One region of the Rhizobium aouanii genome, then DNA from elsewhere that is predicted to be linked to it. Evidence: predicted binding sites of a transcription regulator. Region 1 holds the regulator's gene; each other region holds the start of a gene.
The links. The regulator LexA, encoded in region 1, represses DNA repair genes until DNA is damaged. The targets are predictions, from matches to a motif close to TGTTCNNNNTGTGTTCNG.

Region 1 (8,165 bases):
AAGCCGCCTTCATCGCCGACATTGGTGTTGTGGCCCTGGCTAGCAAGTTCCTTACGCAGCGTATGGAAGACTTCCGAACCCATGCGCACGGCTTCGGCGATCGAATCGGCACCGACCGGCAGGATCATGAATTCCTGGAAATCGATCGGGTTGTCGGCATGGGCGCCGCCATTGATGATGTTCATCATCGGCACCGGCAGCAGGCTGGCGGAAGCGCCGCCGACATAACGGTAGAGCGGCAGGCCGGAGGCCTGGGCGGCAGCCTTGGCGACGGCCAGCGACACGCCGAGAATGGCATTGGCGCCGAGACGAGACTTGTTCGGCGTGCCGTCCAGCTCGATCATGATGTTGTCGATCTGGATCTGGTTTTCGGCGTCGATGCCGCCGATCGCGTCGAAGATCTCGGTGTTGGCGGCTTCGACCGCCTTTTCGACGCCCTTGCCCAGGTAGCGCTTGCCGCCGTCACGCAATTCGACCGCCTCATGCGCGCCCGTCGAGGCGCCCGAGGGAACGGCCGCGCGGCCCATGCTGCCATCTTCGAGATAGACATCGACTTCGACGGTGGGGTTACCACGGCTATCGAGAATCTCGCGGGCGATGATATCGGTGATTGCAGTCATGGGTTCTTCCTGCTCGGTGGATGATAAGTCGGTTCGAAACCTGTCTTAGTCGAAGGCGTGCAAATTACAATGCTGCAATTTCCAGCCTTCGAACCAGCGTTCCCGGCCTATAGCACGATCATGTCAGGCTGTTGAACGTCAAGCCTTGGCGACCGCATCGAAGGCAAGCAGCTTTTCGAGAAGCCGCGGCATGTCCTTGAGATAGACCATGTTCGGGCCGTCGGAAGGGGCATTGTCGGGGTCCTGATGGGTTTCGACGAAGACACCGGCGATACCGGTAGCCACCGCTGCGCGCGCCAGGGTTTCCACGAATTCCCGCTGCCCGCCGGAGGATTCGCCCTGCCCGCCCGGCTGCGCCACGGAATGGGTTGCATCGAAAATAACGGGCGCGCCCATCGCCGCCATGATCGGCAGCGAACGCATGTCGGAGACCAGCGTATTGTAGCCGAATGAGGCGCCGCGCTCGCACAGCAGCACGTTCGGATTGCCACTGGCATTGAGCTTCTTCAGAACGTTCTTCATATCCCAGGGAGCGAGGAACTGGCCCTTCTTGACATTGACGACGCGGCCGGTCTTGGCGGCGGCGATGAGAAGGTCGGTCTGGCGGCAGAGGAAGGCCGGAATCTGCAGGACGTCGACGACCCTTGCCACCTCGGCGCATTGCTCGGCGGTATGAACGTCGGTCAGGACGGGAAAACCGAATTCCTTCTTGAGGTCGGCAAAGACCTCCAGACCCTTTTCGATCCCGATACCGCGCTCGGCCGACAGCGAGGTGCGGTTAGCCTTGTCGAAGGAGCTCTTGTAGACGAGGCCGATGTCGAGCTTTGCGCAAAGCTCTTTCAGCATGCCGGCAACCATGAAGGCGTGGTCGCGGCTCTCCATCTGGCACGGCCCCGCAATCAGCGACAGGCGGCCGGTATTGGAAAAGGTGACCTGGCCTTGGCCTTCGCCAATCCTGACCTCGGAATTCGTATCAGTGCTCATCGTGTTTCCTCGAAGGCGAAGAGCGTGCCCTGCCCGGGCGCGGGCTTCACCAGAATGCGATTGTTCTTGCGCGTGTATGTCACCCCGTTAGCAGCCAAATGCGCTTCTGTCACGGCAAGATCGGCGACAGCAAAGAGGATTGCCCGGCCGCGCAGGCCGCGATCTGCGAATGAGCCGGCGATGTCGAAATAGGCCTCCAGCCCTTCTGGCGTCATCAGGCTGATTATCGCATTCGATGCCGCGATAGTGACGCCGAAACCGGTTTTCTCGACTGCCGATTGCGCCACGGCAAGGCTGACGAACGCAGCGAATGCGGCAGCATCAGGTGCGCAAAGCGCGATCTCGACTATGCCGGTGACACCATTGGCATGCGTCTCCAGCGCGGCCCGGTCGGCCGGTAGCGGATTGATGCGCTCGACGGTGAAAAGCAGGAGATCAGGCGCGCGCAGGTCGCCGGCGAAAGCCAGCTTGAAGCCCGCAATCGTCTCGGAACCGTCCGGCATCGTCATCGGCCGGGTGAACTGCAGCATCTCGCCGGCGCTCGATCCGGCGCCGACGAAATCCTGATGATCGATGCCGGCATCCTTGCTGCCGAACGCCAGCCCCGAAAGCCCCTCCTCGCCACAGCGGAAACGGAAGGCCTGGTTGCGGGCAGTGAAGACATTGCCTTGCCGCACCGATGCCTCGCTCTCCTCGACGCTCGCAATCCCGAGCGGCTCCAGATAGGTCTTGTCGGCAAAAAAGACGCAGGCGTTTTCCGTTCCAAAGGGATGGCGCGCATCGGCGGCAACGGTGAAGCCGAGCTTGCCGAGCCTCTCGCGCGCCAGATCGATATTGACGACCGGCAGCACGACATGATCCAGCGGGTGCGGTTTGGCGGAATGCTCGCTCATGATTATCCCTCCCTCAAACGGCAAGAGATGTGCGACGGCGCGCCCCTCAATGCAAGAGATGTGTCCCAATCCGGCGAAAGAAAATAAAAATCTCAACGAGTTGGCACCAAGTTTTACGGAAATTTAGCTACTTGCGGAACACATATGGAACATATAGTGTCTGTTCTGGATTTGTTTCAATCACGAGGTCACAACGTCGATGCTCACGCGCAAACAACAGGAGCTTCTCCTTTTCATTCATGAGCGCATGAAGGAATCCGGCGTTCCGCCATCTTTCGACGAAATGAAAGATGCTCTGGACCTCGCCTCCAAGTCCGGGATTCATCGCTTGATTACAGCGCTCGAGGAGCGAGGCTTCATTCGCCGCCTACCGAACCGCGCCCGCGCGCTCGAGGTCATCAAGCTTCCGGAGGCCTACAGCCCCAGCATTCAGCCCCGGCGCGGATTTTCGCCGAGCGTCATCGAGGGCAGCCTCGGCAAACCGCAGCCGGTCGCCACTCCTGCTCCCGCGAAGCCCGTCGCCGACAACGGCAACTCGGTCTCCGTGCCGGTCATGGGCCGAATCGCTGCCGGTGTGCCGATTTCAGCGATCCAGAACAATACCCACGACATCGTCGTTCCGGCCGACATGCTCGGCTCCGGTGAACATTATGCGCTCGAGGTCAAGGGCGATTCGATGATCGACGCCGGCATCTTCGACGGCGACACCGTGATAATCCGCAACGGCAGCACCGCAAGTCCTGGCGACATCGTCGTTGCTCTGGTCGACGACGAAGAAGCGACACTCAAGCGCTTCCGCCGCAAGGGCGCCTCGATCGCACTGGAGGCCGCCAATCCGGCTTACGAGACCCGGATCTTCGGGCCGGACCGTGTCAAGGTTCAGGGCAAACTTGTCGGTCTCATTCGCCGCTATCACTGACATTGGCCAGGCCCGATTCGGTAAAACTATTGCTGCGCCAGTCATAGGCGCGATGGCGCATCCATGGCCGCGACAATGCATCGAATGCCGTTGCGACCTCGAGGCCAGCGTCCGTGAAGCGCAACTCGATAGAACCGGTTCTGCGCAGCGTTTCACCGGTGAAGAGCGTCGCGCCTGAGCGGCAGCTGTTGAAGCGAAAGCGGACCGACGTCACGACGATATCGGCCGCGTCGCATGCCGGGCCGAGGTAGGCGGCGTTGTCGATGACGGTTACCACCTGACCATTGCCAAGCCTTGATGTGCACCAGGCCTTCTTGACGCAGGAAAAGCGGTTTGCGTCACCGCCCGCTGCGGCCGACCGCATCGCGGTCCTTGCTTCGTTCTGCTGATCGCGGGAAAGCCTGACGCGGCGATCTTCTCCCTGCGTTGGGAGAGCAGGACCATCCAGCATCTTCGGCGGATCATGCCTCGGCAGGACCAGCGCTCTCTGCCACTGATCGAAGATGAAATCCGGCGGTCTTTCACGGTTGGAAGCCATTGCCGCCGCCTCGACGATTGCAACGAGACTGCCATCCTCCGAAATCACCAGATCCGGCGGCCGGGGAACCGGCAGAAGCAACAGGATGAGCGTTGAAACCGCGATGATCGATGTGCCGACATGGCGCAAGCGGGTGCGGAGCAGCGTCAGCAGCAGAAAGCCTGCCACTGCGACAGCGAAATACCAGGCTGGCAAGCGGCCGACGTCGATATTACCATCCCAGCCGGACACCGTCTTTGCCACCGCGATCACCAGATCGAGGCCGAATCCGACGACCTTCCAGGGCAAAACATCCAGACCGAAAGGCATGAGCAGCATCGCCAGCAGGCCGGCCGGCATGACGATGAAGGAGATGATCGGCATTGTCGCGAGGTTTGCCGGCAGGCCGTAGGCGGTCAGGCGATGAAAATGCTCGATCGAAAACAGCGCGGTGGAAAAACCGCCGATCAGCGAGGTCAGGAAGACGCCGCCGAAGAAGCCTGCAATCGTAACGAAAGGCCTGATGATCGGCAGCTTCAGGAAGGCGTTTTCGCGGACGCGCCGGTCCTTCCACAGCTGATAACCCGAGACCAGCGCCAATGTCGCGGCAAAAGACATCTGGAAGCTCGGACCCAAAACCTCGGACGGCGAAATGACGATGATGACGAGTGCGGAGAGAGCGACATTGCGCAGGCTGATCGACGGCCGGTCGAAGAAGACCGCAATCAACATGATGGCCATCATGATGAAAGCGCGCTCGGCAGAGACCGCAAAGCCCGAGATCAGGAAATAGGCGGTGACGGCGATGAGCGCGCCGGCGGCAGCGATCTTCTTCGTCGGGTAGGCCTCAACGATGCCGGGAAAGAGGCTGAGCAGCATCCGGAAGCCGACGAAGAAGATGCCGGCCGATAGCGCCATGTTGAGACCGGAGATGGCGATGATATGAGCCAGACCGGACTGGCGCAGCGCCTCCGTCGTCGCATCCGAAATGGCCCGCCGCTCGTCCGTCACCAGAGCAGCGGCAAAAGCGCCGGTGTCGCCGGGCAGGATTGACCTTATGCGGTCGCCAATGCCGCTGCGCAACCGGTAGAGCCCTTCGAGCAGCGCTTCCGCCGTCGATCTTGCAGCCTGGGGAGCTGCCTGCGCATCGACCTTCGTCGGTGCACCGTAGAAGAAACCGTTGGCGCCGATGCCATCGAAATAGGCACTGAAGGAGAAGTCGTTGAGCTCGGGAAGAGCTGGGCCCGCCGGCGGCGTCAGCCGCGCCCTGCCGGTGATGAGATCGCCGATCTCGAAGGCCGCGTCCGCGCCGCGGGCGATCGCGGTGATACGTTCCGGCCGCCGCTTCACCTGTGGCGCCTCAGTGCCGGTGACGGCAAGAATGTAGCGCCACCGCCCGCGACCGTCGCCTTCGCGCCGCTCGACGCGGCCGGTCACCGTCGTCGTCACGGCGGAATCGAGGATCACTGTGGAAGCCCGCCGGCTCTCGAACTGCGCCGTGACCATGCCGCAGGCCACGAGCGAAAGCGCAAGCAGCGTTGCCCGCACCGCGGCCCGGCGGCTGGCAATGAGAACCGCCACGGTCAGCGCCAACAGGCAGAGCAGCGATGCAATGAGAGGAAAATCCGATGCCGCGAGAAACCAGACGGCTGACCCGGCGCCGAGGAAGACCGGCGAGAACAGCAGCAGGCGGCCATGGTCCGCCTCCTCGCCCAGCATGCGCATGCCGGCACGCAGCAAGTGAGAGGCTGCGGCCGGCAGCCGGTGGCGCATTGGTGTCGCCGACTGCGTCCTTGTCGATCGCGTCACCACGACAGGTGGTGAAAAACTGTTGGAGTCGGCGAGGCCTTCGCCTGCTTCCGGCCGCAATTCGACTGTCGTCAACTCCTGCATGAACCGCCCAAGCCCGGCTGTGAAGGCGGCCAGAATGCAACCTCCAATCAAATCCGGCAAGGATAATCGATTGAAATATGAGGGAAAATCGCGAGCCCCAAAAGAGCAGTCGAATCATCGGCTTCCGATATGCGTGCGGCTCATCGCTGCAGTGCCTAAAAGATAATACCGCAATGCACAAAATGCCGTCACGGTAACTTGGCATTAGCCTCGCGATCATATAGCTATCGGTGAGGACGCTTAACCCCTATGGCGCTTTTATGGCGCCACCGCCATTTCGGAGGATCAGCATGACGGATCAAAGCGCTACAATAAAAATTGGTGACAAGTCTGTCGACCTTGCTGTCAAAAGCGGCACGATCGGCCCGAGCGTCATCGATATCGGTGCCCTCTACAAGAACACCGCTTCCTTCACCTACGATCCGGGTTTTACCTCGACTGCATCCTGTGAATCGAAAATCACCTACATCGACGGCGACGAAGGTGTCCTGCTGCATCGCGGCTATCCGATCGAGCAGCTCGCCGAGCACGGCGACTTCCTCGAAGTCTGCTACCTCCTGCTTTACGGCGAACTGCCGACCACCGTGCAGAAGAAGGATTTCGATTACCGCGTCACGCACCACACCATGGTGCACGAGCAGATGAGCCGCTTCTTCACCGGCTTCCGCCGCGATGCGCATCCGATGGCCGTCATGTGCGGCTGCGTCGGCGCGCTGTCGGCCTTCTATCACGACTCGACCGACATCACCGATCCGCACCAGCGAATGGTCGCCAGCCTGCGCATGATCGCCAAGATGCCGACGCTTGCCGCCATGGCCTACAAGTACCATATCGGCCAGCCCTTCGTTTATCCGAAGAACGACCTCGACTATGCCTCGAACTTCCTGCGCATGTGCTTTGCCGTGCCTTGCGAGGAATATGTGGTCAATCCAGTGCTTGCCCGCGCCATGGACCGCATCTTCATCCTGCATGCCGATCACGAGCAGAACGCCTCGACCTCGACCGTCCGTCTCGCCGGTTCGTCGGGTGCCAACCCGTTCGCCTGCATCGCCGCCGGCATTGCCTGCCTCTGGGGGCCCGCGCATGGCGGCGCCAACGAAGCAGCGCTCAACATGCTGAACGAAATCGGCACGGTCGACCGCATTCCGGAATATGTCGCCCGCGCCAAGGACAAGAACGATCCGTTCCGCCTGATGGGCTTCGGTCACCGCGTCTACAAGAACTACGATCCGCGCGCCAAGATCATGCAGAAGACGACGCATGAAGTGCTTGGCGAACTCGGCATCAAGGACGATCCGTTGCTCGAAGTGGCGATGGAGCTGGAGCGCATCGCGCTTACCGACGAATATTTCATCGAGAAGAAGCTCTATCCGAACATCGACTTCTATTCCGGCATCACACTGAAGGCGCTGGGCTTCCCCACGACCATGTTCACCGTGCTCTTCGCGCTCGCCCGCACCGTCGGCTGGATCGCGCAGTGGAACGAGATGATCGAGGATCCGGAACAGCGCATCGGCCGTCCGCGCCAGCTCTATGTCGGCGAACCGAAGCGCGACTATATTCCGGTTTCGAAGCGCTGATTGCTTTAAAAGAACCCAAAAGAAAACCCGGTCAGAAACGACCGGGTTTTTTCTTTTTCAAGACATCGAGAAGGATCTCCGCGGCGTGCTCGCCGGGCGGCGTTTCGGTCTGCATTCGTTGCCAGACGAGATCGTAACCCTCGTTCATAGCCTTCAGTTCGAACGTGTCGGCCGACAGCCGCTCCATCCAGCGCGCCAGGCTGGCGCCGCGGACGATCTCGTTCAGATATTCCGGCACGATGGCATAATCGGCGATGATATTGGGCAATGCGCCCGTCCACACCTTAATGCGCGGGGCGAGCAGCCGGATGATCCAATCCGTCTTGTAGACGGACACCGTCGGCACGCCGGCAAGGGCGAGTTCGAGGATCACCGTGCCGGAGGCTGCCATCGCCGCATCCGCTTCGGCAAAGGCCTTCCATTTCTGCGCCGGCCCGATCGCCACCTCCGGCGGCGTGGCCCAGCCGGCGACGAGCCCCTTCACCAGCGCTTCGTTGTGCGGCACGGTCGGCAGCAGGAATCGCATCGGGCCGTTGCGGGCGACGAGTTCCTTGGCCGCGTCCTCGAAGAACGGCAGGAGCTTGGCGATTTCGGAGGATCTTGACCCCGGAAGCATCAGGATCGCCTTGCCCGCTTGCCCGACGGGTGCGCGCCCGGCGCGCAGCCGCCGCGCTTCGAGCAGCGCCGGATCGGCGATCAGGCGATGGCCGACATAGGTGGTCTCGGGCCCGCCGAGTGCGCGCATTATTGCCGGCTCGA
Region 2 (8,165 bases), 140 kb from region 1:
AGTCTCGTCGCCCCGCAGGCGATCACGCCGCTGCTGATGATCGGCGGGCTTTACCTCTGCTACGAAGGCGTGGAAAAAGTCTACGGGCTGGTGCTGCCGCATGCGGCCCACGCCCATGAATCGGCACTCGAGGCAACGAGCCTCGATGCCAAATCGATAGAAGACGAGAAGGTTGCCGGCGCAATCAAGACGGATTTTATCCTGTCGGCGGAAATCATGGCGATTACGCTTGCCGCAGTGCCGTCAGGCGGCATGTTCACCCAGGCCCTCATCCTCGCCGTCGTGGGACTGGGCATCACGGTCTTGGTCTATGGCGGCGTGGCGCTTATCGTCAAGGCCGATGATCTGGGTCTGATGCTGGCGCGTGCGCGCACCGCCTCTCCGATCGGCGCCTTCTTGCGTTCGATCGGAAAGGGGCTTGTCACGGGCATGCCTTATTTTCTGAAACTGCTTGGCATTGTCGGAACGGCCGCCATGATCTGGGTCGGCGGCGGCATCATCGTTCACGGCCTCGAAGCCTATGGCATCGGCGGCCTTGCACATCTGATCCATGATGCCGGCGAGGCGACCGCGCATGCCATTCCCGCTCTGGCATCGGTGCTCAGCTGGATCGTCGAGGCCGCAGGAGCGGGCATCGTCGGTATCGTCGCCGGCTTGATCGCTATTCCGGTCGCAGGCTATATCGTCTCGCCGATCTGGCGCTACCTCAAATCGCTCCTGCCGCGCCGCCGGAAAGAGGCGCTGGCGGACGGGAAGAAATGAAACCGTCGTCCATCGACGAGCAATCCGTCATATCCAGCGGGCGCGCTTGAAACGGATGAAAAGTCCGATGCACATGACAGCGATGACTGCCAAAACGACAAAATAACCGTAGCTGGTTTTCAGCTCGGGCATATTGTCGAAATTCATGCCGTAGATACCGGCGATTGCCGTCGGAACGGCGAGAATGGCAGCCCAGGCCGCCAGCTGCCGGGTGATCGTGCCCTGTCTTTGCTGTTCAAGCAGATTGCTCGCTTCGAAAACCGATGTGATCACGTCGCGCAAGCTTGCAACCATCGTCTCGACACGGTGCATGTGCTGAAGCGCATCGCGGAAATAGGGCTTCGCTTCCCTGTCAAGCGACGGCAGGTCGAGATGGTAGAGCTTGCCGCAAAGGTCGAGCATTGCGTCCAGCACCCGCTGAAACAGAATGATTTCCCGCCGCAACTTGAAAATCCGGGTGATCTGGCTGCGGTCGAGAAACGCGTCGAGCATCTTTCGTTCCATGTCGAGAACGGCATCCTCGATCGTGCGCACGATGGGAAGGTAGCCGTCGACAATGAAATCGAGAATGGCATGCAGAATGTAGTCAGTGCCATGGCAGAGCGTCTTCGGCGAAGTCTCCAGCCGGCCGCGCAGCTCTCCGTGCCCGCGCTCCGAGCCATTCCGCACGGTGATGATATAGCGCTTGCCGACGAAAATTGCGGTTTCCCCGTAGGTGATATGATCTCCCTCAAGCTGCGCCGTCTTTGCGATGACGAACAGCTGGTTGTCATAAACGCTGAGCTTCGGCATCTGCAGGGAACTGAGCGCATCGGCGATCGAGAGTTCGTGAAGGCCAAAACGGCTTTGCAGCAGCAGGAGTTCGTCCCGGCTGGGCTTGTGCAGGCCGATCCAGATGAATTCATTATCCGTCGCCGGAATGGAGGCAGCCTCGAAAGGGACAGCCTCGACCCGGCGTCCGTCGCGATACAGATAGGATGCGGCAACGCTCATGCGGGCTCCCAGGTTACCACGCTCATGATGCCCTCATGCAATGCGTGTCTGACGATGTGATACCCACAAGGTCACGATCCTTTTGTGACTATCGAGCCCCGCCTATTTCGCCAACGCCTGCTGCAGGGCGATCGCCCCATGCGGCGCATTGACCTTGCCTTCATGAATCATGAAGGCGAAGACGTCGCGTGGCTCGACCCTCACCTTACGATCTCCATCGATCAGCGGCAGATCGTCGGGAACCTTGCCTTCGGCCCAGGTCTCCAGCCGGGTTGCCCAGGCCTTCAGGTCCTTCTCCGGGTAGCAGGTCGGAATATCGTCCGAGCCCTTCTGCAGCCTGGCATAGACGAAATCGGCCGTGACGTCGGCGATCATCGGATATTCGAAATGTTCGGCACAGACCGGCGCCACGCCGTATTTCGAAAGCAGCGCCACGAACTCCGGCACCTTGAAGGAATCGTGCCGTACTTCGACCACGTGGCGGAGCGCCAGCCCATCCTGTTTTGCCGGCAGCAGCTTCAGGAAGGCTTCGAAATCGTCCGGATCGAACCTCTTCGTCGGTGCGAACTGCCACAGCAGCGGCCCGAGATGATCGCCGAGTTCGCTGATGCCCGATGACAGGAACCGCTCCATCGACTCACCGGCTTCGGCAAGCACCCGTCGATTGGTGACGAAACGGGTCGCCTTCAGCGAGAAGATGAAACCGTCGGGCACATCAGCCGCCCATTTGGCAAAGACCGCAGGCTTCTGCGTGCTGTAATAGGTGCCGTTGACCTCGATGACCTTCAGCTGGCGGCTGGCATAATTCAGCTCATCCTTCTGTTTCAGGTCATCGGGAAAGAAATGCCCGCGCCAGGGCTCGAAGGTCCAGCCGCCGATGCCGGTGCGGATAGTGCCGGATTTCGTCATGTCGTCCTCCCCATTCGCAGCCGCTCAGGCCGCATTGATCTCTTTCGTCATGTCGACGAGCGTCCATCCTGGCCGATAAGGGTTCGGCCGGCGACCCGTTTCCTGAAACCCGAAGGCGCTGTAGAGCGCGATATTCCGCTCCATCCGCGCATTCGTGTAAAGCCGGATCTCCGGCACGGCCCATTCCCGTGCCTTGCCTTCCAGCCAGCGCAGCATCGCCAGTCCATGACCGGCACCCTGAAAGGCCGGCGAGACCGCGATGCTGAACAGCATGAGGTGATCGGAATGCTGCTCGACGACCACCAGGCCGGCCGTTTGCCCGCCGATCTCGCAGAGCCAGACCTCGCCGCGTTCGATCCTCGGTGTGTAATCCTCCGTCACCGGCATCGGCGGAGCGCCGAAGAGTTCGCTATAAGGCCGATAAGCGGCTGACGTCAGCGTCGCGATCGTTTCCAGATCATCGGGCGACGCCGGCCGCATCGTCATTCCGCCGCAACCGCCTTCTTCGCCGGCCGCCGTTCCAGCAATTCCTTCAGGAACTGTCCGGTATAGGACCGCTTCTCCTTAACGATCGCTTCGGGCGTACCGGTTGCGACGATCTCGCCGCCGCCGTCGCCGCCTTCGGGGCCGAAATCGAGCACCCAATCGGCCGTCTTGATGACTTCGAGATTATGCTCGATCACCACCACCGAATTGCCCTGGTTGACCAGTTCGTGCAGCATTTCGAGCAGCTTGGCGACGTCGTGGAAATGTAGGCCGGTCGTCGGTTCATCGAGAATGTAGAGCGTGCGCCCCGTCGAGCGTTTCGACAGTTCCTTGGCAAGCTTGACGCGCTGCGCCTCGCCGCCCGAGAGCGTATTGGCCTGCTGGCCGACCTTGATATAGCCGAGACCGACATCCTTCAGCGCTTGCAGCTTGTCGCGCACCGCAGGCACCGCGGCGAAGAAATCGACACCTTCCTCCACGGTCATATCGAGCACGTCGGCGATCGACCTCTGTTTGAAGGTGACGTTGAGTGTCTCGCGATTGTAGCGCTTGCCGTGGCAGACGTCGCAGGTGACGTAGACATCCGGCAGGAAGTGCATCTCGATCTTGATGACGCCGTCGCCCTGGCAGGCCTCGCAGCGTCCACCTTTGACGTTGAAGGAGAAGCGGCCCGGCTGGTAGCCGCGGGCCTTTGCCTCCGGCAGGCCGGCGAACCAGTCGCGGATCGGCGTAAAGGCGCCGGTATAGGTCGCCGGGTTCGAGCGCGGTGTGCGACCGATCGGCGATTGGTCGATGTCGATCACCTTGTCGATATGCTCGAAGCCGTCGATGCGGTCGTGATCGGCCGGGTTTTCACGCGCGCCCATGACGCGCCTTGCCGCCGATTTATACAGCGTCTCGATCAGGAAGGTGGATTTGCCGCCGCCTGAAACGCCGGTCACCGCCGTGAACACGCCGAGCGGGATCGACGCCGTGACGTTCTTCAGATTGTTGCCGCGCGCGCCGACCACCTTGATCTCGCGGCCCTTCTTCGGCTTGCGGCGTTCGTCGGGAACGGGGACGCCGAGTTCGCCGGAGAGATATTTGCCGGTCAGCGACTTCGGATTGGCCATGATATCCTGCGGCGTGCCATGGGCGATGACCTGGCCGCCGTGAATGCCGGCGGCCGGGCCGATATCGACCACGTCGTCGGCCGACAGGATCGCATCCTCGTCATGTTCGACGACAATGACGGTGTTGCCGATGTCGCGCAGGTGCTTCAGCGTGTCGAGTAGCCGGGCATTGTCGCGCTGATGCAGGCCGATCGACGGTTCGTCGAGCACGTAAAGCACGCCCGTCAGCCCCGAACCGATCTGCGAGGCAAGCCGGATGCGTTGGCTTTCGCCGCCCGACAATGTGCCGGAATTGCGCGACAGGCTGAGATATTCCAGGCCGACATCGTTGAGGAAGCGCAGCCGGTCGCGGATTTCCTTGAGGATGCGCACGGCGATCTCGTTCTGCTTGGCATTGAAGCTTGCCGGCAGCGTCTCGAACCAGTCGCGGGCGACGCGGATCGACATACCAGTCACTTCGCCGATATGCAGCGTGTCGATCTTCACCGCCAAGGCCTCCGGTTTCAGGCGGAAGCCGTTGCAGGAAGGGCAGGGGGCCGCCGACATGAAGCGCTCGATATCCTCGCGCGCCCAGGCGGAATCGGTCTCTTTCCAGCGGCGCTCGAGATTGGTGATGATGCCTTCGAAATTCTTCTGCGTCGTGTAGGAGCGGGCGCCATCGGCATAGTGGAATTCGATCTTGTCGTTGGTGCCGTTGAGGATGACGTCCTTGGCCTCGTCGGAGAGATCGTTCCAGCGGGTGCCGAGCTTGAAGCCGTAATGTTTGCCGAGCGCTTCCAACGTCTGATTGTAATAGGGCGAGGTCGACTTGGCCCAGGGCGCGATCGCCCCGTCGCGCAGCGTCCGCTCGGGCTCGGGCACGATCAGATCCGGATCGATCTTCTGCTGAGCACCGAGGCCATCGCAGGTCGGGCAGGCGCCGAAGGGATTGTTGAAGGAGAAGAGCCTGGGTTCGATCTCCGGAATGGTGAAGCCGGAGACCGGGCAGGCAAACTTCTCCGAAAACAGCACGCGTTCATGCGTCTCGTTCAGCGACTTGTTGGCCGAGCCGCCGGCCGACGTTTCTTCCGGCGGCAGCGGCTTGTCGGCGAATTCTGCGACCGCCAGCCCGTCGGCAAGCTTCAGGCAGGTCTCCAGGCTGTCGGCCAGGCGCGCCGAGACATCCGAGCGCACGACGATGCGGTCGACCACCACGTCGATGTCGTGCTTGTATTTCTTGTCGAGCACCGGTGCCTCGGCGATCTCGTAGAACTGCCCGTCGACCTTGACGCGCTGGAAGCCCTTCTTCATCAGCTCGGCCAGTTCCTTCTTATATTCGCCCTTGCGGCCGCGCACGAGCGGCGCAAGAATATAAAGACGGGTGCCTTCGCCGAAATCGAGGATGCGGTCCACCATCTGGCTGACGGTCTGGCTCTCGATCGGCAGGCCGGTGGCCGGCGAATAGGGAACGCCGACGCGGGCAAAGAGCAGGCGCATGTAGTCGTAGATCTCGGTGACGGTGCCGACCGTCGAGCGCGGATTGCGCGAGGTGGTCTTCTGCTCGATCGAGATCGCCGGCGACAGCCCGTCGATCTGGTCGACGTCGGGCTTCTGCATCATCTCGAGAAACTGCCGGGCATAGGCCGACAGGCTCTCGACATAACGCCGCTGGCCCTCGGCATAGATCGTGTCGAATGCGAGCGAGGATTTGCCGGAACCCGAAAGCCCGGTCATGACGATCAGCTTGTTACGCGGCAGATCGAGATCGATGCTCTTGAGATTATGCTCGCGCGCGCCGCGGATGGAGATCGTCTTCAGTTCGCTCATCGTCTCTGCTTTGGTTTTCTGGATGACAGCCCTTATTTAGTGATGCCGACGGGCGAGTCGAGGCTGAATATCCGCAAGGGCTCAAGGTTTTCGATTCTGTTGACAGGATCATACGGATAAACTAGAACAAATAAAGAACAAAATTCCTGATGGATGCATGCGGCTTTCTGATGGATAAACATGTGGATTAAATGCCGCCCATGCGCATCGGCGGTCCGTGATGGTTTAAGGTGCGCCGATCGATTAAACGCCGCCGGGCAGGGCGGCAGGCAGGGTGAGAAGTATGGCTGGTAGCGTGAATAAGGTAATTCTGGTTGGAAACGTCGGGGCAGACCCCGAAATCCGCCGCACTCAGGATGGCCGGCCGATCGCCAATATCCGTCTTGCAACCTCGGAGACCTGGCGCGACCGCAATTCCGGCGAGCGCCGCGAAAAGACCGAATGGCACACGGTCGTCGTCTTCAACGAAGGCCTCTGCAAGGTCGTCGAGCAATATGTGAAGAAGGGCGCCAAGCTCTATATCGAAGGCCAGTTGCAGACCCGCAAGTGGCAGGACCAGCAGGGCCAGGATCGCTACAGCACGGAAGTGGTGCTGCAGGGTTTCGGTTCGACGCTGACGATGCTCGACGGCCGCGGTGAAGGCGGCGGCGCGAGCCGCGGTAGTGGCACTGGCGCTGGCGGCAACGATTATGGCGACGACTACGGCGCACCGGCTCCCTCCTCATCGCCGAGCCGCGGCGGTGGCGGCGCCGGTAACTTCTCGCGGGATCTCGACGACGATATCCCGTTCTGATCGGTAGCCTTTTTTGGCTTTGTGAAAGACTTGAGAGAGCATGGTGCCTTGGACGGCGTCATGCTCTTTTTCGTTGAACCTGCACCGGATGGGCCTGAACCATCTGCCGCTATTTTTAGTGCGGCGTCGCGCTGATCAGATTGAACGCCGACTTCGCGCCATCGACGACGAATTGTGCGGCGAGCGCTGCGAGGATGACGCCGAGGAGCCGTGTCAGGATCGCCCGGCCAGTGACGCCGAGGAAACGGTCCAGCCTTTCGGCGATGAGCAGCATGACGAAGGTCAGCAGCATATTGGCGGCAATGACGCCGATCAGCTGCGCTTTCCCGATCGAGGTGGCCAGCGTGCCGGCAAGCAGGATCGTCGCCGAGATCGCGCCCGGGCCGGCAATCAGCGGCAAGGCGAGGGGAAAGACGGCGATATTCTCGATATGATCCTTGGTGATCGCCGCCTCTGTCGCCTTCTCCTTGCGCTCTTGCCGCCTCTCGAACACCATCTCGAAGGCGATCCAGAACAATAGCAGCCCGCCGGCGATGCGGAAGGCGCCGATCGAAATCCCGAGCACGCCGAGCACGCCGGCGCCGAACAGCGCGAAGACGGCAAGGATGATGAAGGCGATGACCGAGCCGCGCAGCGCCACCTGTGTGCGCTCGACCCGGCTCATGCCTGTCGTCAGGCCCAGAAAGATCGGTGCGAGCCCCGGCGGATCGATGGTGACGAGAAGCGTCGTGAAGGCGTTGATCAATTGGTCGGCGCTTGCCATCAGCTCTCCGGAACCCCATATGAGTGCGTGGTTTTTATGATTGTGAAGCGGGGATTCCGATTTGGCAAATATCCCGCAGCTGCCCGCGGCTGATTTGTCCGGTCCGGCCGCGCAACGCGCATGTTTTACCCTCTTTAAGCCGCAAAAGCCTGTTCAAAACGTGCTGTGAAATTGGCGCGGCAACAGGCTTTCCGCTATAAATCTTCAAGTGATTCTAGAAGAGATCGTGATCTGTTTTGACTGAGCAAACACCCCCCGGCGGCGGGAAGCTCCCGCCAGGCATCGAGCCCATCTCCATCATGGAGGAAATGCAGCGGTCGTATCTCGATTACGCCATGAGCGTCATCGTCAGCCGCGCGCTCCCCGACGTGCGCGACGGCCTGAAACCCGTGCACCGGCGCATCCTCTACGGCATGTCCGAGCTCGGCATCGACTGGAACAAGAAATACGTCAAATGCGCCCGCGTCACCGGTGACGTGATGGGTAAATTCCATCCGCACGGCAATTCCGCGATCTATGATGCGCTTGCCCGCATGGCGCA
Region 3 (8,165 bases), on a different contig from region 1:
ATCGCGATACGCTGGGCGCTGCCGTATCGCAGCCGCAGGCTCTGCCGGAACACGGCGTCACCGTCGTCTTCGTCGAATTGCCAAACGCCAAGGTCGAATTGCTGCAGCCGCTCGGAGCTAGCTCGCCGATCGCATCCTTCCTCGAAAAGAACCCGTCCGGCGGCATGCATCACATCTGCTATGAGGTGGATGATATCCTTCTTGCCCGTGACCGGCTGATCGAGGCGGGCGCCAGAGTGCTCGGCGACGGCCGGCCGAAGACCGGCGCGCACGGCAAGCCGGTGCTCTTTCTGCACCCCAAAGATTTCTTCGGCACGCTGATCGAACTCGAACAGGCCTGAGCCCTGCTGCGGCAGAGTGACCAGCAGGCGGCTAAACGCTTCGCTCGCTTTGAGTTGGTCGCCATTCTGCCGTATAAGGACGCGACATCAGCGCGGCATCAACGGGAACCATAATGCTCCAGATCTTTCTTCAGGGATTTGCCGTCTACTTCATCATCTGGTGGATGACGCTTTTTGCCGTTCTGCCGATCGGCCTGCGCACCCAGGCGGACGACAACGACGTCGTGCTCGGCACCGTTCCGAGTGCGCCCGCCCGGTTTCGCGCCGCTTTCGTGTTTTCGCTGACGACCCTGATTTCGGCCCTGGTTTACGGGCTCTGGTATGTCTGCGACACTTATTTCGGCTGGGGCTTCGATGCCCTGCCGCAACTCGCCCCCAGCTTCTATTGATCGTGGCTTTTGCTCAAACTTTGGGCAGATGTAAACCTATGGAACGCGAACTTCGTCATGCCAGCGTCATACTGTTTGCGGCAAAGAGCTCTCGTAACGGAATGAAGGTCATCCCCTAACGGAAGTCGGCCGGATTTTTGGATGGGATGGAGGCCGAAAAGCCAAAAAAAAACAAGGCTAAAAGCCTTGTTTTAAGTATCGCGTGATCTGTAACCGTTGCCGGGGCTGCGACGAGCGCGCCTAAGATCTGATCCTCCCAAGACTTGACCGCGAATTCGGCAAGAATTTAACTTCCTGCCTGTTTTGTGAGCTAAAACTAGCTCAAACATTGGGCTTTGTCATCTGCTTTTTTTGCATTTTTGCTACACTCTAGCAAAATTTTTCTGTTGACAAGATTTTCGTACAAGTCCTTATAAATACGCGCTTTTTCATGCCCTTTCATTTTGCGGGTGCGAACATGCGCTTCCGGGAGGTTGCCGGCATCCGTTGCGGGTTTCCTTCCTGCCGCGAAGCGGCTATGAACGCTCCCGACATTAACAATGGTCTTTCGATTCCGCCTGCTGCGGGATCTCAACTGCTCCGGAATCCGCCATGCGTCTGTCTCGCTATTTCATGCCCATCCTTAAGGAAAATCCCAAGGAGGCGGAAATCGTCTCCCATCGGCTGATGCTGCGCGCTGGCATGATCCGCCAGCAGTCGCAGGGCATTTATTCCTGGCTGCCGCTCGGCAAACGCGTGCTTGACAAGGTCAACGCCATTATCCGTGAGGAGCAGAACCGTGCCGGCGCCATCGAGCTTTCGATGCCGACCCTGCAATCGGCCGAGCTCTGGCAGGAGAGCGGCCGCTACGACGCCTACGGCAAGGAGATGCTGCGCATCAAGGACCGCCAGGATCGGCCGATGCTCTACGGCCCCACCAACGAAGAGATGGTGACGGATATTTTCCGCTCCTCCGTCAAGTCCTATAAGGACCTGCCTCTCAATCTCTATCATATCCAGCTGAAGTTCCGTGACGAGATCCGTCCGCGCTTCGGCACCATGCGCTCGCGCGAATTCATGATGAAGGATGCCTATTCCTTCGATCTGACGCGCGAAGCGGCGGAGCATTCCTACAACAAGATGTTCGCCGCCTATCTCAGAACCTTCGACAGGCTCGGCCTGCGCGCCATCCCGATGCGCGCCGATACCGGCCCGATCGGCGGCAAGCTCAGCCATGAATTCATCATTCTCGCCGATACCGGCGAATCCGAAGTCTTCTGCCACAAGGATTTCGTCGATTTCGATATTCCTGGTGAACACACCGATTTCGACAATGTCGAAGGCCTGCAGGCGATCTTCGACAAATGGACCTCGCTCTATGCGGCGACCTCGGAGATGCACGACGAGGCGGCTTTCAACGCCGTTCCTGAAGGCGACCGCCTGTCGGCGCGCGGTATCGAGGTCGGCCACATCTTCTATTTCGGCACGAAATATTCCGAGCCGATGGGCGCGAAAGTGCAGGGACCTGACGGCAAGGAACACTTCGTTCACATGGGTTCCTACGGTATCGGCCCGACACGCCTTGTTCCCGCCATCATCGAAGCATCGCATGATGATAACGGAATCATCTGGCCGGCGTCGGTCGCACCCTTCGATATCGTGGTGATCAACATGAAGGCGGGCGATCAGGCCTGTGACGATACCTGCGAGCTGATCTATGCCGCGCTGAGCAAGGCCGGTAAGGATGTGCTCTATGACGATACCGACGACCGGGCCGGCACGAAATTCGCGACCGCCGACCTGATCGGTGTACCCGTCCAGATCATCGCCGGCCCGCGCGCGGTCGCAAACGGCGAAGTGGAAGTGAAGGACCGCAAGACCGGCGCCCGCGAAACGATGACCATCGAAGCGGCGATCAATCGGTTCGTGGCTTAAGGAAACGGAGGCGAAATGGCAGAGGCAGCAGTGGACCGGAGTTCGAAATCCGGCTTGGGTCCGGCTGGCAAGCCATTTTCCACCTTCGAACGCCTTGTGGCGTGGCGTTATCTTCGCGCCCGCCGCAAGGAAGCGTTCATATCGGTCATCGCCGGTTTCTCCTTTGTCGGTATCATGCTCGGCGTTGCGACGCTGATCATCGTCATGGCCGTGATGAACGGCTTCCGCACCGAGCTCGTCTCGCGCATCCTCGGCATCAACGGCCACATGATTGTCCAGCCGGTCGACGGCCCCTTCACCGATTATCCTGTCCTCAGCAGCAAGCTCGCCGGCGTGCCCGGTGTCAAGATGGCGCTACCGCTCGTGGAAGGTCAGGTGCTCGCCTCCGCCCAAGCCGGCGGCAGCACCGGCGCTCTGGTGCGCGGCGCTCGCGCCGAGGATCTGACCAAGCTCAAGACGGTCTCCGACAACATCAAATCAGGCGACATGGTGGGTTATGCCTCCGGCGATGGCGTGCTGATCGGTAGCCGCATGGCCGATCAGCTTGGTCTGCGCGTTGGCGATCTCATTACGCTGACGTCACCAGATGGCGACATCACGCCGATGGGCGTCAGCCCTCGCATCAAGTCCTACAAGATCTCCGGCCTCTTCGAGATCGGCATGTCGGAATATGACTCCTCGATCATCTTCATGCCGCTCGAGGAAGCGCAGCTCTATTTCAATGCCGAGGGACTGGTGCAGTCGATCGAGCTCTTCGTCGATAATCCCGACGATATCGACGATCTGAGGCCCAAGGTGGAGGAAGCGGCCGGCCGCCAGATCGCCATCACCGACTGGCGCCAGCGCAACCAGACCTTCTTCTCGGCGCTGCAGGTCGAGCGCAACGTCATGTTCATGATCCTGACGCTGATCGTGCTCGTCGCGGCGCTGAATATCATCTCCGGCCTCATCATGCTGGTGAAGGACAAGGGCAGCGATATCGCCATCCTGCGCACCATGGGCGCCAGCGCCGGCGCGATCATGCGCATCTTTTTCATGACCGGGGCGGCGATCGGCATCGTCGGCACCATTGCCGGTGTGCTGCTCGGCGTCCTCGTCTGCGTCAACATCGAATCCGTCCGCCAGTTCTTCTCCTGGATCTCCGGCACCGTGCTCTTCAATCCGCAGGTCTATTTCCTCAGCCAGCTGCCGGCCGAGATGGATCTGAGCGAAACGATCTCGATCGTCGCCATGGCGCTGACGCTCTCCTTCATCGCGACCATCTTCCCGGCCTGGCGTGCCTCCAGGCTCGATCCGGTGCAGGCCCTGCGCTACGAATAAGGAATGCCGCCTTCATGAAACGCAACGTCGTTCTCCAGCTTACCGGCGTCCAGCGCCATTACGGGCAGGGCGGTACGCTGCTCTCGATCCTGAAGGGCGCGGATTTTTCGATATCGAAGGGGGAGATTGTCGCTCTCGTCGCCCCTTCCGGCACCGGCAAGTCGACACTGCTGCATGTTGCCGGCTTGCTGGAGCATCCGGACGGCGGTGAGGTCAATATCAACGGCCATGCCTGTGACGGTCTGAGCGACGAGAAACGCACCGCCATCCGCCGCAGCGAAATTGGCTTCGTCTATCAGTTCCACCACCTGCTGCCGGAATTCTCGGCGCTCGAAAATATCATGATGCCGCAGCTGATCGCCGGGCTTTCCTGGAAGGAAGCCGGAGAGCGGGCCGGCCAACTTCTCGATTATATGCGCATCGGCCATCGCGGCTCGCATCGCCCCGGCGAGCTTTCCGGCGGCGAGCAGCAGCGCGTTGCGATTGCCCGCGCCGTCGCCAATGCGCCGACACTGCTTCTTGCCGACGAGCCGACCGGCAATCTCGACCCTGAAACGGCAAGCTACGTCTTCGACGCGCTGGAAGCGCTGGTGCGCCAGTCCGGCCTTGCTGCCCTCATCGCCACCCATAATCACGAGCTCGCCCGCCGCATGGATCGGCGCGTGACGATATCCGATGGCAAGATCGTCGATTTCTGATGCATGTCGCCCAAAAGGGTGCAGCGGTTTTGGGATAACGTATGCACAAATCAAAGACTTAAAGCGCCTCGCATGAATCCGGATTGATGCGATACACTTTAAAGACTGCGGTCAGGGGATGACCAGCCCGCCGCGGTAGTCGAGCATATAGACCTTCTGGCCATCGACCATGATGCATTCGTGGCCGATGAACCGCTCGCAACCGCCTTCGCTGCTGTCGATATAGCGGCCGAAAGGATGGTCGAATTCCATCCCGCCAAGAAACCGGCCCTCGCGATACATCGCAGAAAGTGCCGTCTTGATCACCGTTCCTGCTGCTGCGCCGTCGATGAGCTTCGGGGCAATGACGCAGCCGAAATAATTCATCGCCCAGACGGGCTCGTCGGCAAGCCACACCACTTCCTGCCCGGCGAAATCGGTCCCGCCGAAATAACTGTCGAGATAGCGCCAGCCGCCGCGTTCGTAACCGATATCGTGGGAATTCGGCCGGCAGGACGTACGCGCCACGCCGCCGCCGACATAGGTCGCAGCCTTCGCCTCCACGACGAATTCGTTCAGCATCGTAATATCCAACATGTCGTTCTCCTCTCAGCCCGCCGATGCTGGCAAATATGCTGCGATGTGTAAAGAACGAAAGGGGAACGAAGACCAGAAATAAGCGGGCCGCCGTGGAGGCTGGCCGTCCAGGCGCCGTGACCGATCTGGGGCAGGCCGAGAAGGGAGCAACCTGCTGCCCGTCACGTCGAGTGCCGGCTCCCAGCAATCCGCAGGGGCACATTCCCGCATTTTTCGGACATAAGAAAGAAGGAAAAGATTCCTGTTGACAACGGAACATACATGGAACAAATTGAAAACATAACGAGTAAAGGAGAGCCCGATGACTGACATGATCCGTGATATCGCAGCATTCACCTCCATCGCAATGTTCGTTGCCAGCTTCTCGCTCATCGTGATTGCGCTCTAAACTTTTCAGGGGATCGCATGGTACTCATGCGGTCCGGCCGCGGGACTTCTTCTGGACATCATCGCCCTCTATGCCGACAATGCGTCCGATTCATTCGGGTGATTGGGAAGGCATGTCATGGCGGATACGGCAAAGGGTTCAACGGGTGAGGCGACCGGCGGCACGCCAGGCTTCATCCACCTGAGGGTCCATTCCGCCTATTCGCTTCTCGAGGGCGCACTGCCGCTGAAGAAGATCCTCTACAAGGCGACCGGCGACAGCCAGCCGGCGATTGCGATTACCGATACCAACAATCTGTTCGTCGCCCTCGAATTCTCCCAGAAAGCGATGGAAGACGGCCTGCAGCCGATCATCGGCTGTCAGGTCTCGATCGATATGGGAGACGGGTTGGAGACGGAAAAGCGCGGCAGCCAGCAGGCCCTGGTCAAGCTGCCGTCGATCGTTCTTCTCGCCGCGACGGATGCCGGTTACGAACGGCTGGTCGATCTCGTCAGCCGGGCCTATCTCGGCGGCGAAAGCAACCAGGCCGTTCATGTCAGCGCCTCCTGGCTGGAGGAGGCAGGCACGGAAGGGCTGATCGCATTGAGCGGCGCCTTGACCGGGCCGGTCGACGTGGCGATCAAGGAAGGCCATCCCGCTCAGGCGGAAGCCCGGCTGCTCACGCTGAAGCGCCTCTTCGGCGACAGGCTCTATGTCGAGCTGCAGCGGCACGGCACCTACGACAAGCGGCACGAGCAGAAGATTATCGGGCTTGCCTATGCCCACGACCTGCCGCTGGTTGCGACCAACGAGGCCTTTTTTCCGACCCGCGACGATTACGACGCCCATGATGCGCTAATGGCGGTCGCGCACAACGCCATCGTCTCCGACGACAGCCGCTTTCGCCTGACGCCGGATCACTATCTGAAGAGCCGGGCCGAGATGGTCAAGCTCTTCGCCGACCTGCCGGAAGCGCTGGAAAATACGATCGAGATCGCCACGCGCTGCTCCTTCGTGCTGAAGACGCGAAAGCCGATCCTGCCGCGCTTCACCGGTGCGACCGACGATGCCGAGGAGGCCGAACGCGCCGAGGCGAGCGAGCTGCGCCGCCAGGCGGTCGAAGGGCTGGACATGCGGCTTGCAACACTCGGCATGTCGCCGGGTTACGAGGAGAAGGATTATCGCGAACGGCTGGATTTCGAACTCAGCGTCATCGAGCGCATGCGTTTCCCCGGTTACTTCCTGATCGTTGCCGATTTCATCAAATGGGCCAAGCAGCATGACATTCCGGTCGGTCCCGGCCGCGGTTCGGGCGCCGGTTCGCTGGTCGCCTATGCCTTGACGATCACCGACGTCGATCCCTTGCGTTTTTCGCTGCTCTTCGAGCGCTTCCTCAATCCGGAACGCGTCTCGATGCCCGACTTCGACATCGACTTCTGCCAGGACCGCCGCGAAGAGGTGATCCGCTATGTCCAGGCCAAGTATGGCCGCGAGCAGGTGGCGCAGATCATCACCTTCGGTTCGCTGCAGGCACGCGCCGCCCTTCGCGATGTCGGCCGCGTGCTTGAGATGCCCTATGGCCAGGTCGACAAGATCTGCAAACTCGTGCCGAATAATCCCGCCAATCCGACGCCGCTGTCCAAGGCGATCGAGGAGGAGCCGAAGCTGCAGGAGGAGGCGGCAAAGGAACCGGTTGTCGCGCGCCTGCTCGACATCGCCCAGAAGATCGAGGGGCTTTACCGCCATGCCTCGACCCATGCCGCCGGCATCGTCATCGGCGACCGGCCGCTTTCCAAACTGGTGCCGATGTATCGCGATCCGCGTTCGGATATGCCGGTCACCCAGTTCAACATGAAATGGGTGGAGCAGGCGGGCCTCGTCAAGTTCGACTTCCTCGGCCTGAAGACGCTGACCGTGCTGAAGGTCGCGGTCGATTTCGTCGCCAAGCTCGGCATCAAGGTCGATCTCGCAGCCATTCCTCTCGACGACAAGAAGACCTACGAGATGCTGTCGCGCGGTGAGACGGTCGGCGTGTTCCAGGTGGAAAGTGCGGGCATGCGCAAGGCGCTGATCGGCATGAAGCCGGACTGCATCGAGGACATCATCGCGCTGGTGGCGCTCTACCGCCCGGGCCCGATGGAGAATATCCCGACCTACAATGCCCGCAAGCACGGCGACGAAGAGCTGGAATCGATCCATCCGATGATCGACCACCTGCTCAAGGAAACCCAGGGTGTCATCGTCTATCAGGAACAGGTGATGCAGATCGCCCAGGTACTTTCCGGCTATTCGCTGGGCGAAGCCGACCTTCTGCGCCGCGCCATGGGTAAGAAGATCAAGGCCGAGATGGACCAGCAGCGCGAACGCTTCGTCGTCGGCGCGGTCAAGAACGGCGTATCGAAACCGCAGGCCGACAATATCTTCGAACTGCTGGCGAAGTTCGCCAATTACGGCTTCAACAAGTCGCATGCCGCCGCTTACGCCATCGTCTCCTACCAGACGGCCTACATGAAGGCGCATTATCCGGTCGAATTCCTCGCCGCCTCGATGACGCTCGACA
Region 4 (8,165 bases), on a different contig from region 1:
TCTGCCTGAACGATCGATCTCGATCCGCCGCAAATCGACTGGAGTGATGCTTCACCGTCGTCTATTCATGGTCTCAACAGATGAGGTGGACCATGCAAGACGGCGAAGTCATCATTGAGCGGCGAGGGACTGCTGCTATCATCCGCCTCAACCGGCCGCGGGCGCTGAACAGCCTGACCCTGCCGATGATCCGGGCGATCACTGCGGCCCTTCACGACTTTGCCGGTGATCCCGAGTTGGCGAGCGTCGTGGCGACGGGAGAGGGCGAACGCGGCTTCTGTGCCGGCGGCGATATCCGCGCCCTGCATGAGAGCGCACGCGCCGGCGATGGCCTAGCGGCAAGCTTCTGGCGCGAGGAATTCCGCCTCAACCATCTGATTGCCTCCTATCCCAAACCCTATGTCGCGCTGATGGACGGCATCACCATGGGCGGCGGCGTCGGCCTGTCTTCGCACGGCCGCCACCGCATCGTCACCGAGCGCACACGGCTTGCCATGCCCGAAACCGGCATCGGCTATGTCCCGGATGTCGGCGCCACCTGGCTTCTGCCGCGCGGCCCCGGCGAGGCCGGAACATGGCTCGGCCTGACAGGGCTCGATATTGGTGCTGCCGATGCGATCCACGCCCGCTTGGCCGACCTTCAGATCGCTTCGTCGCGGCTCGGCGAGGTGATCGATGCTCTCTCCGGCCTGCCGCGCGCCAGCTCATCCGGCGATGTCGATGCCGTGCTGCAGGCGCTTTCTGAGCCTCAGGGAGAAAGCCGGCTCAGGCAGAACGCGGCGATGATCGATCGCGCATTTGGTTTCGACAGCGTCGAGGAGATCCTGGCAGTACTCGCAGAAGAGGAAGACGAATTCGCCGCCGAGACACACCGGGTGCTGCTGACACGTTCACCGACCAGCTTGAAGCTCGCTTTGTGGCTGCTGAGAGCCGGCCGCCGCAGTACCTCGCTTGCCGAATGCCTCGGCCGTGAACTCGGCGTCTGTCTGCAGATGCTGGATAATCCCGATTTCTTCGAGGGTATTCGCGCCGCCGTCATCGACAAGGATCGTAATCCGAAATGGTCGCCGGCGTCAGTCGAGGCTGTGGAGTCAGCAAGGGTCGAGCATTTCCTGAAACCGGCCGAACCGCCGCTTTCACTCTGAACGCTCCAGCCTATCGCCACATGCCGCGCATGCGGGCGCCGACGTCGATGCGCACCTGCCGCGCCTGCGCTTGAGCGGCCTCCGATTTTCCCTGCGGCCAGCTGCAAGCTTCGAAGAACTGCAGCAGCGTCGCGGGAATGAAGCGGCTGCGTGAGGCATAGACATGCCGGTCGCCCTGCGAATTCTGCCCATAGGTGAAGAAGCGTTGCGGCACGACAAGGTCGAGACCATCCCTGGCACGCGTCATGGCGACATAGAGCAGGCGGCGTTCCTCTTCGATTTCGGCGGTGGTGCCGACGGCAAGATCGCTCGGTATGCAGCCCTCGACGACATTCAGCATGAAGACTTTCGTCCATTCCTGGCCCTTGGCGGAATGGATCGTCGACAGGATGAGATAGTCTTCGTCGAGAAGCGGCACGCCCGCCTGGTCGCTGGTCGCGTCCGGCGGATCGAGCGTTAGCTCGGTGAGAAAGCGCTCGCGCGAGGCATAACCGCTAGCGATCTGCTCGAGCTGCAGCAGGTCGGCCTGCCGCGTCGCTGCGTCCTCGTGCAGCCGTTCCAGATGCGGCGCGTACCATTGCCGTGCCAGGCCGATTTCCGCCGGCCAGCCGGCCTTGCCGGATTTCAGCTCCTGCAGCATCGAAACGAACATTGTCCAGTCCTCGCCGGAGCGCGGCGGTGCCGGCATGGCGCCAAGAGCAGTAATCGGGCTGGCATCCTCGGCCATCAGATCGAGCGTCTTCTGCGCCGTCGACGGCCCGACGCCCGGCAGGATCTGCATCAGCCGGAAGCCCGCCACCCGGTCGCGCGGGTTCTGCGCGAAGCGAAGGGCGGCCAGCATGTCCTTCACATGCGCGCTGTCGAGAAACTTCAGCCCGCCGAACTTGACGAAGGGGATGTTGCGCCGGGTCAGCTCGACCTCCAGCGGCCCGCTGTGATGCGAGGCGCGGAAGAGCACGGCTTGCTGCTTGAGCGTGAGGCCTTCCTCGCGATTGTCGAGCACCATGTCGGTGATGTAGCGCGCCTGCTCGGCCTCGTCGCGCACAGTGACGAGGCGCGGCCGCTCGGACGATTGCCGCTCGGTCCAGAGGTTCTTGGTGAAGCGCTCCGAGGCGAGATCGATGACGGCGTTAGCGGCGGCGAGGATCGGCTGCGTCGAGCGGTAGTTGCGGTCGAGCGTGACGATATTGGCGGCCGGGCTGAAGGCGGCGGGAAAATCGAGGATGTTGCGCACCGTCGCGGCACGGAAGGAATAGATAGACTGCGCATCGTCGCCGACGACGGTCAGCCCCTGGCCTTGGGGCTTCAGCGCCAGCAGGATCGAGGCCTGTAACCGGTTGGTATCCTGATATTCGTCGACCAGCACATGGTCGAAGCGGCTGCCGATATCCTCGGCAATCATCGCTTCGCCGACCATCTGCGCCCAGTAGAGCAGCAGATCGTCGTAATCGAGCACGTTCTGGCTCTGCTTGGCCTCGACATAACAGGCGAAAAGTTCGCGCAGCTGTTTCTCCCAGGTTGCGCACCAGGGAAAGACGTCGCGCAGCACGAGGTCCAGCGCGGTTTCCGAATTCACAGCCCTGGAATAGATGGCAAGGCAGGTGCCTTTGGTCGGAAAACGGCTTTCCGTCTTCGAGAAGCCGAGGTCATGCCGGATCAGGTTCATCAGATCGGCGCTGTCTTCGCGGTCGTGGATGGTAAACCCAGGATCGAGACCGATCTGCTCCGCATAATCGCGCAACAGCCGCGCGCCGATGCCGTGGAAGGTGCCGGTCCAGGAAAGCGCATCCGCCATGACGCCGGCATTCGAACCAAGCACGTCGCGGCAGATGCGCTCGACACGCCGCGCCATCTCGGCTGCTGCCCGACGCGAAAAGGTCATCAGCAGGATGCGGCGGGGATCAGCGCCTTTGACGATGAGATGGGCGACGCGATGCGCCAAGGTATTCGTCTTGCCCGAGCCGGCGCCGGCAATGACCAGCAGCGGCCCGGCAATATGGCTGCCGTCGATGAGCGTGCCGTGCTCGACGGCCATGCGCTGCTGCGGATTGAGCTTTTCGAGATACATCCAGCCGTCCGGTTGGGCTCCCGCAGAATCACTGCGGAAAGATTAGATGTTCCTTGAATGTTCGCGATTGCGGCCTCTGTCAAGCGCTGCGGCGCGCGAGCAACATCTCAGTCGGGGAAATCCGGACCGATCTCGCGCCGCACCAGCTTCAGGCTGCTGTCGGGCTGAAGGATATAGGTTTCCTCCACGCGCTGGCCCGTCCCGTTGTAGAACTGGTTGTAGACGGCGCTGCCGACCGGCGACTTGGTGAGCTTCGTTCGCGGCTGGCCGCCATACGTAATGCTGCCGGGAATGGGTTCCAGCGCTGGCGCATCGGCCGAGGAGCAGCCGGCAAGCATTGCCCCGGCAAACAAGGCGGACAGAAGCGCTTTCATCGTCATCATCCCTCTTTTGACTGCAGCCAGATATGGAAGCCGCGGCGCCTTTCGCCAAGGGTAGCCCATGCCACCGCGCAGGTATCGCTGTCGAGCAGGCTCTTCTTTTCCGGGGGACGCAACGAAGTGCGTCGCTGTCGCGTTAACAGACATCAACCAACATCAGGAAACGTTCACGGTGCTCGGCTTTCCAGCATTCACGGTGCTCGGCTTTCCAGCATTCACGGGGCATGACGAGCCCGACCGGCAGGGCCACAGCGATGCCGCGACGCGCGCCTCGGTGGAGAGCGCCCTTCATGCGGCCGCCGACATCGAAGCCGGCGAAATCACCGTCAGCATATCGGGCTCCTATACCATCTTGGAGGGTGTCGTGCGCCGGCGGGGCGACGTCGAGCGGGCGATCGAGATCGCCGAGGGCGTCGTCGGCCGGGGCTATGTGCGTGCTCGCTTGCTGCGACGCTAATGCATGTCGCCTAAAAGTGTGCAGCGGTTTTGGGACAGCGACATCCATCAAATAAAAGGCCGGCGAAGGAAACGCTACGCCGGCTCGCGCTCATCTCTTTGCGATGCATGAAGGGAACCAAACTGCTCTCTCGCGTGTTGAAAGGCCGGACCTAAACGCTGGAGACTCTCATGCAGTTGCTTCCTCGCCTCTGGGCAACGACCTTGATCGTGGGTTGCGGTGTCTTTGCCGGCTCCGCCCACGGCTCGCTGGAAACCGGCACGAATTATTCCGCTTTGCCGAAGGACCAGATCGCCCTCAACGAATATACCGGGACCGTCGCCTGCGAGCCGATAGAACCGGACTATCTCCCGTCCTTCATCCGCGCGGCGGACGGCACGATCATCGGCGTCGGTTATGTCGAGATCGAGAATGAGAGCGGCGCGGATTGCTGAAAAAAGGCGGTCCTGCTCGGACGAGGCTCGCCTGCGTTTCCGCAGAGGGTACGAGCCTCTAACCATCATCATGATGGCTGGTCATCTTCTATTGATGCACCTGTATCGGGCGCAACGCCCTTTGCACCAAAACCCGGCACGCACTTGTTGCAGGGTTAAACCAAAATTAAAGCCCAAAATTAAAGCATTGTCCCGTTCCGGCACGCTTGCGCGCCCAGAAGGCGAAAATCGCCCGAAATTCCTTGCCGAAGTGCTAATGCAGCTTCAGCTTCGCCTCTTCGGCCGCCGCCAGAAACTCGGCTCTCGCTTCTTCCAGGCTCTTGCGCCCATCGAGCGCTGCCCGGCAGGCGCTGCGGGCCTTGATATAACGAAGCCCACGCATACTCGGCCACAGATCCGCCAGGCACTTCAGCGCATCGAACGGCCCATTGACCGTTCGCGCATCGGCACCTTCGAAACCAACCTTGACCGGGCTGTTCCATCTTTCAGTTGCCATCGACGCTCCTCCACGATTTTCGACAGTAACGAATGCAGCATCTCCCAGTTCCTCCAGGGAGACTTTGCGATAGTTACTCTAGCGTGATTTTTGCCGTCAGCAATGGTGGATCGGTTGCGGCTGGTGAGGCGAAATGACAGCTTGCGTAATGCGAACGATGCGCCAAGAGGAATTTTTAGAAGCCACAACCAAGTCATGTGGCGCCGGCACGGTATCATCGCTACCATGCTCCGCAAGCGGAGAGGCTCAAAATGGGTTTAGGTCGAAATCTGATCCAGGCTGCTTTCTCTGTGGGGCGCTGGCAATGCCGACCGTCGCCCGCGGGCGAGAGATTATCCGCTGAAAACGCTCTCCTAGCGCATATATCGATCGAAACCGTCCTAAGACTACAGCGGGAATATTTACGAACTGGGCTCAGCGCGCCTCGCCGTGCACTGTGACGCAAAATGAGACCTGAAGCGACCTGATTGTGTCCCCTTGTGCAGTCGATCTCTATGCGGGCTGCCATTGTGCAAGCGTCCCGCCGTACGCTCAGTCTGATCGCGTTGCCATTGTGGAGAGATTCTTACTTCATCAGCTTCGCAAGCTCTCCTTCCAAATCAGCAATAACTTCATCCACATTAAGATAGGAGCGGCGAGCACCCTCAAACACTGCTTCCAGCAGCCCGAACTTTGAACCGTATTGCGAAGCCCGAGCGGTATCCATCACTTTGGAACCTCTTAACAGTTGAACAGTATACCCTGACGTATCATCGTCATTATCTTGCCACTGCCAGATGCGGACTAAGAAGGGCCCGATCTGCGCCTCGTAGCTTTCCGGCATGTCGTAATCTTTCCAATGCAACTTGCCGTCTGCGGTCGCCTCTTGCACCGTTGGAAGTATGTCGTCGATCGTACGCACACTATGCCTCCGCTCTCGAATTCATTGATTGTTTTTCAAGTTCATTGAGCTGTTCAAGCAGTCCAAGAATGGCTTTATTAAGCCGGCTTGGCCTGTAGCTTGAATCCTGCTGATTTGCCAATGATAGCTGTTTCTCAATGGCGCTCATAGCAACGTGAGCCGCCTCCGGAACTTTGGCCTTTGAGTGATGAGCCTGCAAAATTGTCCGCTTCACCGTTACATAGTAGGTGTGCGCTTCCCCGAAATGCTTGTGCTGCACCATAAAATGTAATGTTGCGAGCTGGCCGCTGGCATATGACGCGTTAGAAAGATTGATCTTCGAACTCAAGGCCGAAACGGCCTTAGCAGCAGCATCCGCTGCCGTCTTAGCCGAGTCAGCAGCAATCTTGGCTCCAGCGGCCGCATTTCTCGCCATCCTCGTTTGCCGAAAAACGCTAGGTAGACCTATCAAGGCAGTTATTGCACCTACCCAAGTGCCAACGGCAGACCCGTTAGGGCCAGTTATCCAGTTCCAAATGATAGTCGCATTTTCCATGCGAGACTCCGCAAAACTTTCTGAAGAAACCGGCGGCAGGGTGCAGGCTCAACATATCCTAGCTCATGCCGCCCTACGCCATGAGAAGGACTTGCCGTCGCTCGTGGAAACTAGGCCAAGTCGATAAAGCGATGTGAGAACAGATGAGATTGCCTGCCGAGTCTTCTGCCCCTGCTTGAAACGGCTGGCTAGGACAGACGCGTCCGCCACTCCTCCGCTCTCTATCAGAGCATCTATGACGAAAGCGGTCTGCTCCGCGTCTCCTGAGGGGAATGTTGGTTTTGCCTTCGTTTGAAGCTGCACAACCGAACCGCCGAGATCAGCTTCCAATTGTTTGGCTTTCTCGGTTTCGGATCCGAACCGCCCGATCTGATATTCTGGGCGCAGCCAGCGCACTAAGCCGTTTTTTTCCTCGACCGCTCGCTCCCTGTTGAGCTCAACGAGCCGAGCCAATACATCTTCTTCAGATAAATTTGCCGGCCAGCCATAAGCTTTTGCCACTGCGGCATCCAGACTATCGTGCAGTTCCTTGATGATCAGGACCAGCCCGTCTTCGAAGATGCGACGCTCCTTGGCATCGAGATCGTCCGCTTTCGCGCCGGCCTTCACCCGCTCCAGCACATTGTACAGGCCGGTTAGTGTCAGGTGAGGGTGTTCTTCAAGTACTCTCTTTCGATGAGCGTCGAGCTCTTCGGCAATGGCGCCGATCGTTTGGTTTTGTTGTTGGGTCATGGCAGGAAACGGGAAGGGATCAAAACAGCGAGATTTGGAATACCGGGGGTCATTGCCAATGCCCATCCATCCACCCGAACGCAACGACCAAGCGGTATGATGATAGGAGCACAGAACGCCGAACAGCGAAGGATCTTCAACAGCCACAACAACGATTTCGCTTTCACATACTGAACCGCCGGCAATCAAAGAGAAAATACGATGCTTTGCTGTCCTAGCTGTGATGGCGTACCTTGAAAGTCCGTTCAGAGCTGGACGAATTTCACGTCTGGGTTCCGCAAAGATCCACCAGTTATCTCGGTAAGTCTTCCGGGCGTTACGCAGCCTTTCTGGGAAAACGTGGTGCCTAAGATGTTGGTAAACATGCGGATAGAGCCGCCTAGCCTCGTCTTCCGCGTACGGCAGAAGATCGATGACGGTCAATTGTCTCGATTTCTGGTTGAGGTCTCGGCCATTCAGATATGGGAAGATTACTTTCTGCTCATGAACAGGGATGGCGGCGTCTACCCATCGAGGTTCAAGGACAAAACCTTGTCCTCCGAGAGTAACCCCTCGTGAGGCTAGTCCCATGTTTGCCTTCAGCTCGACGCTAGAGGTGACATCCGCGCCCACGGTCAGATCCGAATTGATCTTTCCCTGCTCCTCGACAAACAGGATCACGGGGCTATCGGTATCAACCGACTCCTCCGTCGTCACGTTGAGCAGGCGACCGTCGTGCTTACCGGCCTCCGCTACCGTCATGGCGATGCGAACGGCGGCGCTGTCTCTCGTCAACTTGGTCCAGGGATGGTCAGGGATGGCCATTACAAGCGAAAGAGGTTTTTTAGCAATGAGGTGCGGCTCCATGACACGCCGCTGAAAAATCTGGCTAATAGAATTGGTAGTCACAAAGCCAAAACGTTTCAATTCACTTTTCGGCCTCAGCAGAATTTCAGCAGCCCGGTCCCACCAATACATGACGAAATCGGCGCTCTCGTTCATGTGTTTGTGTGCTTTCCAGGTTGCCTCCGCCTTTCC

Region 2: the regulator LexA is predicted to act here: its motif matches at 6,191-6,208, upstream of uvrA (excinuclease ABC subunit UvrA).
Region 3: the regulator LexA is predicted to act here: its motif matches at 5,490-5,507, upstream of V8P77_RS23780 (DUF5680 domain-containing protein).
Region 4: the regulator LexA is predicted to act here: its motif matches at 3,261-3,278, upstream of V8P77_RS29180 (ATP-dependent helicase).

What each region holds. Positions count from the first base shown of each region.
Region 1 is NZ_JBAMYD010000003.1:229,694-237,858, reverse strand. It holds gene eno (phosphopyruvate hydratase) at 1-620, opposite strand, end outside; gene kdsA (3-deoxy-8-phosphooctulonate synthase) at 759-1,604, opposite strand; gene V8P77_RS06985 (VOC family protein) at 1,601-2,497, opposite strand; gene lexA (transcriptional repressor LexA) at 2,697-3,416, shown strand; gene V8P77_RS06975 (ComEC/Rec2 family competence protein) at 3,397-5,826, opposite strand; gene gltA (citrate synthase) at 6,117-7,406, shown strand; gene lpxB (lipid-A-disaccharide synthase) at 7,438-8,165, opposite strand, start outside.
Region 2 is NZ_JBAMYD010000003.1:367,646-375,810, forward strand. It holds gene V8P77_RS07630 (DUF808 domain-containing protein) at 1-762, shown strand, start outside; gene V8P77_RS07635 (magnesium and cobalt transport protein CorA) at 790-1,755, opposite strand; gene V8P77_RS07640 (DUF72 domain-containing protein) at 1,858-2,664, opposite strand; gene V8P77_RS07645 (GNAT family N-acetyltransferase) at 2,689-3,150, opposite strand; gene uvrA (excinuclease ABC subunit UvrA) at 3,147-6,068, opposite strand; gene V8P77_RS07655 (single-stranded DNA-binding protein) at 6,352-6,861, shown strand; gene V8P77_RS07660 (MarC family protein) at 6,977-7,624, opposite strand; gene gyrA (DNA gyrase subunit A) at 7,861-8,165, shown strand, end outside.
Region 3 is NZ_JBAMYD010000014.1:125,494-133,658, forward strand. It holds gene mce (methylmalonyl-CoA epimerase) at 1-341, shown strand, start outside; gene V8P77_RS23760 (DUF1467 family protein) at 455-730, shown strand; gene proS (proline--tRNA ligase) at 1,322-2,644, shown strand; gene V8P77_RS23770 (lipoprotein-releasing ABC transporter permease subunit) at 2,660-3,964, shown strand; gene V8P77_RS23775 (ABC transporter ATP-binding protein) at 3,979-4,662, shown strand; gene V8P77_RS23780 (DUF5680 domain-containing protein) at 4,774-5,238, opposite strand; gene dnaE (DNA polymerase III subunit alpha) at 5,744-8,165, shown strand, end outside.
Region 4 is NZ_JBAMYD010000020.1:80,464-88,628, reverse strand. It holds gene V8P77_RS29190 (putative bifunctional diguanylate cyclase/phosphodiesterase) at 1-9, shown strand, start outside; gene V8P77_RS29185 (enoyl-CoA hydratase/isomerase family protein) at 93-1,145, shown strand; gene V8P77_RS29180 (ATP-dependent helicase) at 1,156-3,213, opposite strand; gene V8P77_RS29175 (hypothetical protein) at 3,321-3,587, opposite strand; gene V8P77_RS29170 (BON domain-containing protein) at 3,790-4,050, shown strand; gene V8P77_RS29165 (hypothetical protein) at 4,221-4,484, shown strand; gene V8P77_RS29160 (DUF982 domain-containing protein) at 4,738-4,980, opposite strand; gene V8P77_RS29155 (hypothetical protein) at 5,546-5,881, opposite strand; gene V8P77_RS29150 (hypothetical protein) at 5,883-6,416, opposite strand; gene V8P77_RS29145 (class I SAM-dependent DNA methyltransferase) at 6,480-8,165, opposite strand, start outside.